DNA from 4 places in the Clostridium sp. 'deep sea' genome. Region 2 is predicted to be linked to each of the others. Evidence: riboswitches for the same ligand, from Rfam matches in the RefSeq annotation. Region 2 holds a riboswitch; each other region holds the start of a gene.
What was found. Region 2 has a riboswitch for cobalamin ahead of IMX26_RS08000 (cobyrinate a,c-diamide synthase). Riboswitches for the same ligand answer to the same signal wherever they lie in the genome.

Region 1 (2,209 bases), 880 kb from region 2:
CCTTTGGCACATTTATATTAAAACTACTTAAAATTCTCTTTGCCTGATACTCATGTATATTCATAAATTAAACTCCTAATATTATATTTTAAATAAGATATTAGTGAATAAAATCATAAAAAAGAGAGCAAATGGATAAGTAGCACCATATCCTACCGTAACCTCTTCACTATTAACCGCCTCAATAGAGGCCGCTAAACCTGGTGTACTTGTCATACCACCACAAATACCACCTATTAAGTGTATTACATTAAGCTTTAGCACAAATTTGCCTACCACATAGCCCATAAAAACACTGAGACTACCTGTAGTAAGTCCAAATAATAGTAATTGCAAGCCAGAGCTCTGTATGAGAGACACCGCATTATAGCCATAGTTTAATCCAACAATAGCTAAAAACATATTAAGAGAAATATCTCTAACTACTGATAATGATTTTTTACTCATACTAAAGTTCATAGAGCCAATTTTTTTTACCTCACCTAATATTAAAGACATAATTAGTACTCCACCGGTTGATCCTAAAGCAAAATTACCAATAAAAGAACCCAAATAAATCTTTACTTTGCCAAGTAATACCCCTGTTAAACATACAAAGCTAAAAGCTATAATATCAAAACTAGTATTTTTTGATTCTGTTATATTGTCGTTAGTGTTATCATTTTTACCTTGTTTAGTATATTTTTTACCCATAAACTGAGCAAAAATAATAACTATTGCTACTCCAGGTACATAAGATATTGAATAGCCTAAGCCTACTAAAGCTTCACTATTAGCTACTGAATTTTTAGCCATTTCTAAAGCGGTAGCTAATCCTGGCGAGCTTGTTAAAGAACCAACATAAGTACCAATAATGCTTGCGTTACTAAAGTGAGTAAAGGATTTAGCAAATATTAGGGTTAAACATGCCCCTGTAAATGTAATAACAAAAGCCAAAAATACAAATTTTAAGCCATTTTTTTTAATAGTTTGTTTAATGTTTTTAGAAGCAATAAGACCCACTGAGGCAATAAAGCCAATTAAACTTAAGCTAAACAAATCTTTGGTAACAAAAGGGGCTCCAAAACTAACATTGCCATTAATAGCTACCCATTTAGTTACCGTGTAGCTTAAAAAAATGCCAACAAATAGCCCCCCAGAGCTACCTAGTTTAAAGTTTTTATACTCAAGTTTACCAAGATACTGCCCTAAAACTATACTTAAAAACAAAAGAACAAAAGGGTTTGTGATAATACTTTTTATATCCAAATGATTCTCCTCCTCAAATTATCACCTTAAAAAATAAAAAAACCAGCATTCAAAAAATGCTGGTGCTCGTTGGCTTTTACCTTTCCTTTACGAAAAGCAAACATCAAAAACAGTAGAATACATAATCCTACCATAGTTTAATAACACCTCCTCATCCTCGTGAGTAAATTACAGCATTGTTACTACTGGCAGGTCTCCTGACTTAGGCATAACAAAATTTATTCCTTCCCATACATAAGTACAGTGGTAATAATAAATTTCTAACCTTTACAGTGGCGGGACCGTGTTGGCTTTTAACCAAACTTCCCTTTTAAGAAATTGCGTATTAACAATTTCACCAATAGCCGAATATTCAATTCCGCTTCACTATACAATGCATTTATAAAACTGTCAATGTTGTTTTTTAAACTTTAAGGTCTTTTTTGTGTTTAAGGTACTAGGCTACAAACATTAAATTATAGGTTTTTAAATGAAAAAGACCCTATATGGGTCTTTTTCTGTGTGTTTATTAAGTTATCTACTAAAACTTATAGTAGTAATTAATCTTGCATAAATTTATACTTATATGAATGAGGCGGATTAAAGTTTTCTTTAATATTTCTTAAAGTTACCCATCTCTGTAGGTTTAATTTACTTCCTGCCTTGTCATTTGTTCCTGACTTACGTGAACCACCAAAAGGCTGTTGACCAACTACGGCACCTGTTGGTTTGTCATTAATGTAAAAGTTACCAGCACTGTGGCTTAGTACTTCTTCCATATGTTCTATTACATATCTATCCTGAGCAAAAATTGCCCCTGTTAAAGCATAAGGTGATGTTTCATCACATAGCTGTAATGTATCTTCAAATTCTTCGTCATTATATACATAAATAGTAAGTACAGGTCCAAAAATTTCTTCTTGCATTGTCTTAAACTTAGGGTTGCTAGTTACTATAATAGTAGGGTCAATAAAATAGCCTA
Region 2 (2,209 bases):
GTAATAAATTTAGTATGTTTTCTTTTGGTAAACCTTTGTTGTCTTCTCATGAAGATTATATATCTTCCGCAAAAGCAGTTTTAAAATACATACCTCAACTTAAGGATAATGAGGCTTTATTTTTAATGGGACATGGTACAGAGCATGCTGCAAACGAATCCTATTTAAATTTAGAAGATGCCTTTAGAGAGTTGGCTCAAGAAAATATTTATGTTGGAACAGTAGAAGGGCACCCTGAAATAGAGGATTTAATGCTTACTATTAAATGTAAAGATATCTCTAAAATACATCTAATGCCTTTTATGATTGTAGCTGGTGATCATGCCCAAAATGATATGGCAAGTGAAGAGCCAGATTCATGGAAATCATTATTAGAGAGTCAAGGTTACTTAGTTGAAGTAAATTTAACTGGACTTGGAGAGATACCAGAGATTAGAGACATATTTGTGAAACATTTAAAACAGGGACAATAAAAAAGGAAATAACTTAGTTAATGCCTTTGTTCATTGAAAATATACTAACTATTCGTAGAAAATAACATTTTACAAGCTCTTCTTGACTAATAATAAGAAAGTCTATAGAATGAATTCAGAATTATATAAAAAAAGATTAATTTTATTTGTTTAATAACATAATTTTAATGAATATGATGTAATAAATTATTAATTAATTTTATAATTAAAAATTGAATAGCGATTTAAGGTTCCTTTGTTGGTAAAACAAAGGCTAAGAGGGAAAACGGTGAAAAACCGTTGCAGCCCCCGTTACTGTAAACATGACGAAATCTTAATTAAGCCACTATTTTAACTAAATGGGAAGGCAAGAGAGTAGAGTGATTGTGAGCCAGGAGACCTGCCTTATATCAAGTTAATCAACTACTTCGGTGGGAGGTAGGTGGCAGTAGTAATTAATAATACTTTTATTATTTATGCACACCTATTCCTAGGTGTGTTTTTTGCTTTAAAAATAGTTGTCTTATTAAAATTTTAGAATGAGGTAAGTTAAATGTCAGCAGTAGTTATCGCAGGTACCAACAGTGGCGCTGGAAAAACAACAGTATCTATGGCTATAATGGCTGCTTTGGCAAAACACCATAAAGTACAGCCTTTTAAAGTAGGTCCAGATTATATTGATCCTGCTTTTCATAGCTATATTACAAAACGTAGTTGTCGCAATCTAGACTCCTGGATGGTTCAGGAAAAATACTTAAAATACCTTTATTTAAAGAATAACAACGATGCAGATATTAGCATCATAGAGGGAGTTATGGGGTTATTTGATGGTGCTGAAATTGGCAGTGATATTGGCAGTACTGCTAAAATTGCAAAAATACTTAGCTTGCCAGTAATTTTAGTAGTTAATGCGCAAGGAATCTCCCAATCAGTTGCCGCTATAGTTAAAGGTTATGCTGATTTTGATAAAGATTTAAACCTTAAGGCTGTTATATTTAATAATGTAAGCGGTGAAAAACACTATCAACTTCTTAAAGAGGCTGTTGAAAAATACAGCAATGTTAAAGCCCTCGGTTATTTAACAAAATCACAAGAGGTTATGTTACCCGAGAGGCATTTGGGTTTGGTTCCAGCAATTGAGCAAGGTCAACTAAACAATATTATAAATAAATTAGCTTACTTAGCAGAGCAAACAATAGACCTTAATGGTATAAAGGCTTTAGCTAAAAAGGCTAAGCCTATAAAAGCTGAGTTTATAAACATAGAAAAAATAACAGACTTAAATCTAGCACTTGCTTATGATAAAGCCTTTAATTTTTATTACCAAGATAATTTAGATTTGTTACAAGAACTAGGTGTAAATATTATAAAATTCAGCCCCTTAACAGATAAATGTCTACCTATTGAAGCGAACATGGTTATGTTCGGTGGGGGTTTTCCAGAGGTCTTTGCTGCTGAATTAGAGAGCAATAAAGCAATGTTAACAGATATAAAAAATAAGCTTTCTTTAGGACTACCTTATGTAGCAGAGTGTGGTGGGTTGATGTATTTATGTAATTCAATAACTACCCTACAAGACAAAAAGCATAGTATGGTAGCTTGGTTTAATAGTGATGCTGTAATGACAAAAAGATTACAGCGTTTTGGTTATGCTACCCTAACAAATTTAAGCAGTAACATTTATGGAGATGAAAATCACACAACGAAAGTTCACGAGTTTCATCGCTCTAAGCTATTGCCAAACACTGAAACCAAAG
Region 3 (2,209 bases), 1.5 Mb from region 2:
ACACAATAATAGCTTTAAGCTTTTATACGAGCACTGGTCAAATGCAGTTAATGCCAAACAACTACAAGAATGTTACGACTGGATAGAGGGTATTTTAAGCTAGAACATGTGTTACTAATACAATTAAATTACTTATCATTATAAAATAAATTATCATTAATACAACATGGAATGACTCCAGATTATAGTGCTGAGGCGTAAGAACTTTTATTAAGCAATAACATCTTCATTTTCCTTTGTGTTCTTGTATAATAAAAGAGTGGTTAAATGTAATGTAGGATTTTTAAACCTTCTATTAAATAAAACCAGCGTAGCGAATTATTATTAATAATTTAGCGAGAGGTAATAACATGAACATAAACCAATATATTAATAGCTTGCATGGAAAAAGCCCCAGTGTTTTAGCTGAGATAGAGCAAAATAATGTAACAGGCAAGATAATTTACCCAACTTTAGGAGCAGAAGCAGGTAGATTTTTATACTGCTATATCTTAGCCCATAAACCAAAACAAATTTTAGAGTTAGGTACAGGCTGTGGTTATGCCACAATCTATATGGCCTTAGCAGCTAAAACATATGGTGGTAAAATAATCTCTATTGAAAATAATTCAAACGTACTGGCTGTTGCTAAAAAAAATGTTAGTAAAGCAAAATGTGAAGATAACGTTACTTTATGTTTAGCTAATGCAGAGCAATATGTGCAAACGTGTGAACTAAAATTCGATTTAATACTTCAAGATACCTATCCACAGCTGTATAGCAAGATGCTTAGTAACTGTATTAATATTTTAAACAAAGGCAAAGCCTTAATAACCCATGATGCTTTAGTAGAAATACTAAATGCTCCACCACAATTAGCTAATGATATGAGTGAGTTTAATACCTTATTAACTAAACAACAAAACTTAAGCTCAGCCTTATTGCCTATGAATGATGGGTTATGGTTATCTATAAAAAAATAAGCCTTGAATTTTTTATAAACTAAGCTATAATTAGTGGTGAAAATTGAATATTAGCATGTTTAGGTGCCTTAGTATTTTAAGGAGAATAGGGAATCAGGTGCAAAACCTGAGCGGACCCGCCACTGTAAGCAGCATAAGCTGTAAGTCAGGAGACCTGCCTATCCATAGTTGCTAGTTACCTTCGGGGAATGAGGTGATGCATTGATAAAGTATGTATTTTATTTCCTCTGATAATTCAGGGGTTTTTTTGTGTTTGAATTAGGAGAGGAGATAAAGAAATGAAAACAAAGAGATTAGTAAGAATGGCACTGTTAATTGCTATGTCTTATATCGGGGCGTATATCAAACCCTTTTCTGGACTAGTTGCTACTGCAGCTTTTGACTCAATGCCTGGATTTTTTGCTGCTGCCTGGATTTCACCCCTTGATGGCTGTATTGTGGGTGCAATAGGACATCTATTTACGGCAATGTTACAAGGCTTTTATTTAACTATACCAGTTCACTTAGTGTTAGCTGTTGAAATGGGTTTAATATGTTATGTGTTTGGGTTTATTTGGAGAAAATCTAAAATTGCAGCTATTATTCTTGCTTCTTTACTAAATGGCGTAGCCTCGCCTTTAAGCTTGGTAGTTTTTCCCCATTTAAGCCTTAAAGTATTGTGGGCTATGGTTCCTGTATTAGTATTTGCATCAGTGGCAAATATAGTGGCTGCAGCTGGTTTAACCCTAGCAATGCCTAAAAAAATAAAGAAGATATAACTGTGAAGTATCGAGACGCATTAGTTACAGAATCAAGTAGTAAAACTTTAATAATAACTGCCGATAATAGTGTATCTATTGGTAACAAAGAACATGACTATATTAAAGTTGACCCCAAATTAGTGGGTGCCTTAACAGCTAGAGTTGCTTTACTAGAGGCGGTATGTTTAAATGCTCAGCCAATAGCTGTATCCTGTACTTTATCTTTTCCTTTTGATAGTGCAGATGCGCAAAATATAATGACTGGTATTAAGAGCGAAATGTTAAACTATAGCTTAACAGAACAACAGCTTACAGGAAGCTGTGAAAGCAATTTTCCTGCAACTGTAACAGCAATTGGTATCACTGTAATTAGCGAGCTGTTAAATGAACCCTTAATAAATAAAACAAAGTTAAATGACAAGATTTTTGTAATAGGAAAACCCTTAGTAGGTCCAGAGGTAGTACAGCATAAAAGCCTCTTACCTACTGTAAACACCATAAAGAAAT
Region 4 (2,209 bases), 340 kb from region 2:
ATTAATTATCTATTCAAATAATATTTTATAAACAAGCAGGGAAGCAGCAATACATTTACCTGCCTGTTTATATAGGTTTTTACATCTTACTATAGATATACTTTTAGTATTTATTGCTATTTTTGAGGATTAAGTATTGACTTCATCAACTCATCTGTTAAATCAATATTGTACTGCCTTTTATAATACTGTTTCATATAATTATTAAAAAACTCTTCTTCAATCAAATCAGGATAGTTCTTCATAGTCATCCATATTAAAGTGAGTGGTGAATCAACATTAGGAGATCCCCAATTAAACATTCCTTCTGGCATATGGTATATTTGCTTATTTTCATATGCTTTTACACTATCCCAATCTTGTCCTTTGATTTCGTTTGCTAAATACTTATCTGCATCAGCACCAAGAAAATCATAAACTACCTCTGGATTCCATTCATATAATTGCTCCATAGAAATTTGAGCACCATCTTCTTTTAAATCTTTGGCAGCGTTTATAAGACCTGTTTTTACTAGCCAATCGTCACCATAATAGTTTCCACCTCTTACAGTAAACATTTCTTCACTATTGCTTCGTACCATTATTGCTAATTTTTTATCTTCATCTTTGATATTTTTTAAGGCCTCATTAACTATTTCATTTGCCTTATCCCATTCTTTTTGTAATGTATTTTGCTCTGTAATTTCAAAAACTTCTCTCATTAGGCTATCTATTTGAACTGACCAATCCTCATTTTTGGGATTTTTTATAAAAAAGTCTACTATCGGAATATCAATATTTTCTAAGCCTTTTTTCTGAAAATCCCCATAAACAAGTATTACATCTGGAGCCATTTTTAATATCTCTTCTGCATTTGAAGTAAAGCCCTTTAAAAAACTTGTATTTATTGATTTATAATTAGGAACAACAAGTTTTAGCAGTTCTTGATTTGCATCGCTTATACAGCGGGGATGTACACCAACGAGTTTTTCGGTATCTTTAACAACATTTGCATACGTTGCTAACAATGGTGGAGCTATTATAATAACTTTATTAAGTTCACTGGCAGCAGGCAATACTACTTCTTGCCCTGATAAATCAGTGATTGTTCTAGTATTGTTGTGCTCTGGTACACTAGCTCCTTTTTCATGGGCTACTTTATTACAACCCGCCAATGCCATACAAGAAATAAGAGCAATAATCATTACTATTAAGAGTTTTCTTTTCATTTTTCTCTCCTTAAATTTGTTTTGAGGAAATAAAAAAACTCCTGCCCAAGAGGCAAGAGTAAAAACGTGTACATTTAATAACACCGTTAATAAATGAACCTCCCACCGAAGTTTTTATTGAAATAAGAAAAGGCAGGTTTCCTGACTTACAGCTTAATTTACTCTCTTTCCTTCCCAGATTACTCCAGTGGTTACAAGATTTCATTGCTGCTTACAGTAGCGGGGGCTGCAATAGATTTACACTATTTTCCCTATTACCTCAATTACGAGCACCTTTTCTATGCCAAAGTTAGTATATGGCAATTACTCTCAATATTCAAGTACTATCATGTACTTTTTTGGTAATTTTTAACTACAAATCATAATAATTTAACATATTCGATAATAGTATTATTACTTTTTACCCTATACGTAAATAAAAAAATAGTGCAGCATAAGCCACACTAATTTTAATTAACTAATTACTCTCATGGTATTTAAATAAATTACTCATGTTATCTTTAAAATAATTATAAATATTTTTTACTGTTTCATCAATCTCGTCGTTATAACTAGCTGTAGGTGTTGCTTGCACATATGACTCAATATACTCATCTAAGTCAGTGTAAATTAACGAACTTATGTCATAACAGATGGATAATTTGTCTTCATATACTTTTAAATCTTCAAGTTCATTAAATGTATATAGATTTCCATAGATAAATACATAGTCATCATTAGAAGAAATATCTTCTTTATCATATGTCATAATATATAACAAGGGTAAAGCACTATAGCTGCCTGGATATTTTTTTTGAGGAACCATCGCTGACACAACCAACGCAGATTCCTCCATTGTTGCTATCAATTTTCTACCTGCATCCCTACAGAAATAATTCATTCCAATAAGTTCTTTTTGTTCATCTTGTGAAAGATTTTTATCAAAAATAACATCATCCTCTTCTTGTAAATATAACTTACCACTTGAAGATGATACTATGGGCTTTTCAATGTTTTTAAAG

Region 1: it holds a riboswitch for cobalamin, as region 2 does, so the genes downstream of both, IMX26_RS12035 (YidE/YbjL duplication) here and IMX26_RS08000 (cobyrinate a,c-diamide synthase) in region 2, are expected to answer to the same signal.
Region 3: it holds a riboswitch for cobalamin, as region 2 does, so the genes downstream of both, IMX26_RS14865 (ECF transporter S component) here and IMX26_RS08000 (cobyrinate a,c-diamide synthase) in region 2, are expected to answer to the same signal.
Region 4: it holds a riboswitch for cobalamin, as region 2 does, so the genes downstream of both, IMX26_RS06410 (ABC transporter substrate-binding protein) here and IMX26_RS08000 (cobyrinate a,c-diamide synthase) in region 2, are expected to answer to the same signal.

What each region holds. Positions count from the first base shown of each region.
Region 1 is NZ_CP063353.1:2,580,169-2,582,377, forward strand. Features, by position in the region: gene sucC (ADP-forming succinate--CoA ligase subunit beta) at 1-64, opposite strand, end outside; gene IMX26_RS12035 (YidE/YbjL duplication) at 82-1,248, opposite strand; cobalamin riboswitch at 1,418-1,605, opposite strand; gene pruA (L-glutamate gamma-semialdehyde dehydrogenase) at 1,788-2,209, opposite strand, start outside.
Region 2 is NZ_CP063353.1:1,702,217-1,704,425, reverse strand. Features, by position in the region: gene IMX26_RS08005 (sirohydrochlorin cobaltochelatase) at 1-473, shown strand, start outside; cobalamin riboswitch at 684-875, shown strand; gene IMX26_RS08000 (cobyrinate a,c-diamide synthase) at 1,006-2,209, shown strand, end outside.
Region 3 is NZ_CP063353.1:3,189,910-3,192,118, forward strand. Features, by position in the region: gene IMX26_RS14855 (sugar phosphate isomerase/epimerase) at 1-103, shown strand, start outside; gene IMX26_RS14860 (methyltransferase domain-containing protein) at 351-962, shown strand; cobalamin riboswitch at 1,007-1,139, shown strand; gene IMX26_RS14865 (ECF transporter S component) at 1,241-1,720, shown strand; gene IMX26_RS14870 (AIR synthase related protein) at 1,723-2,209, shown strand, end outside.
Region 4 is NZ_CP063353.1:1,367,214-1,369,422, forward strand. Features, by position in the region: gene IMX26_RS06410 (ABC transporter substrate-binding protein) at 117-1,208, opposite strand; cobalamin riboswitch at 1,322-1,500, opposite strand; gene IMX26_RS06415 (hypothetical protein) at 1,666-2,209, opposite strand, start outside.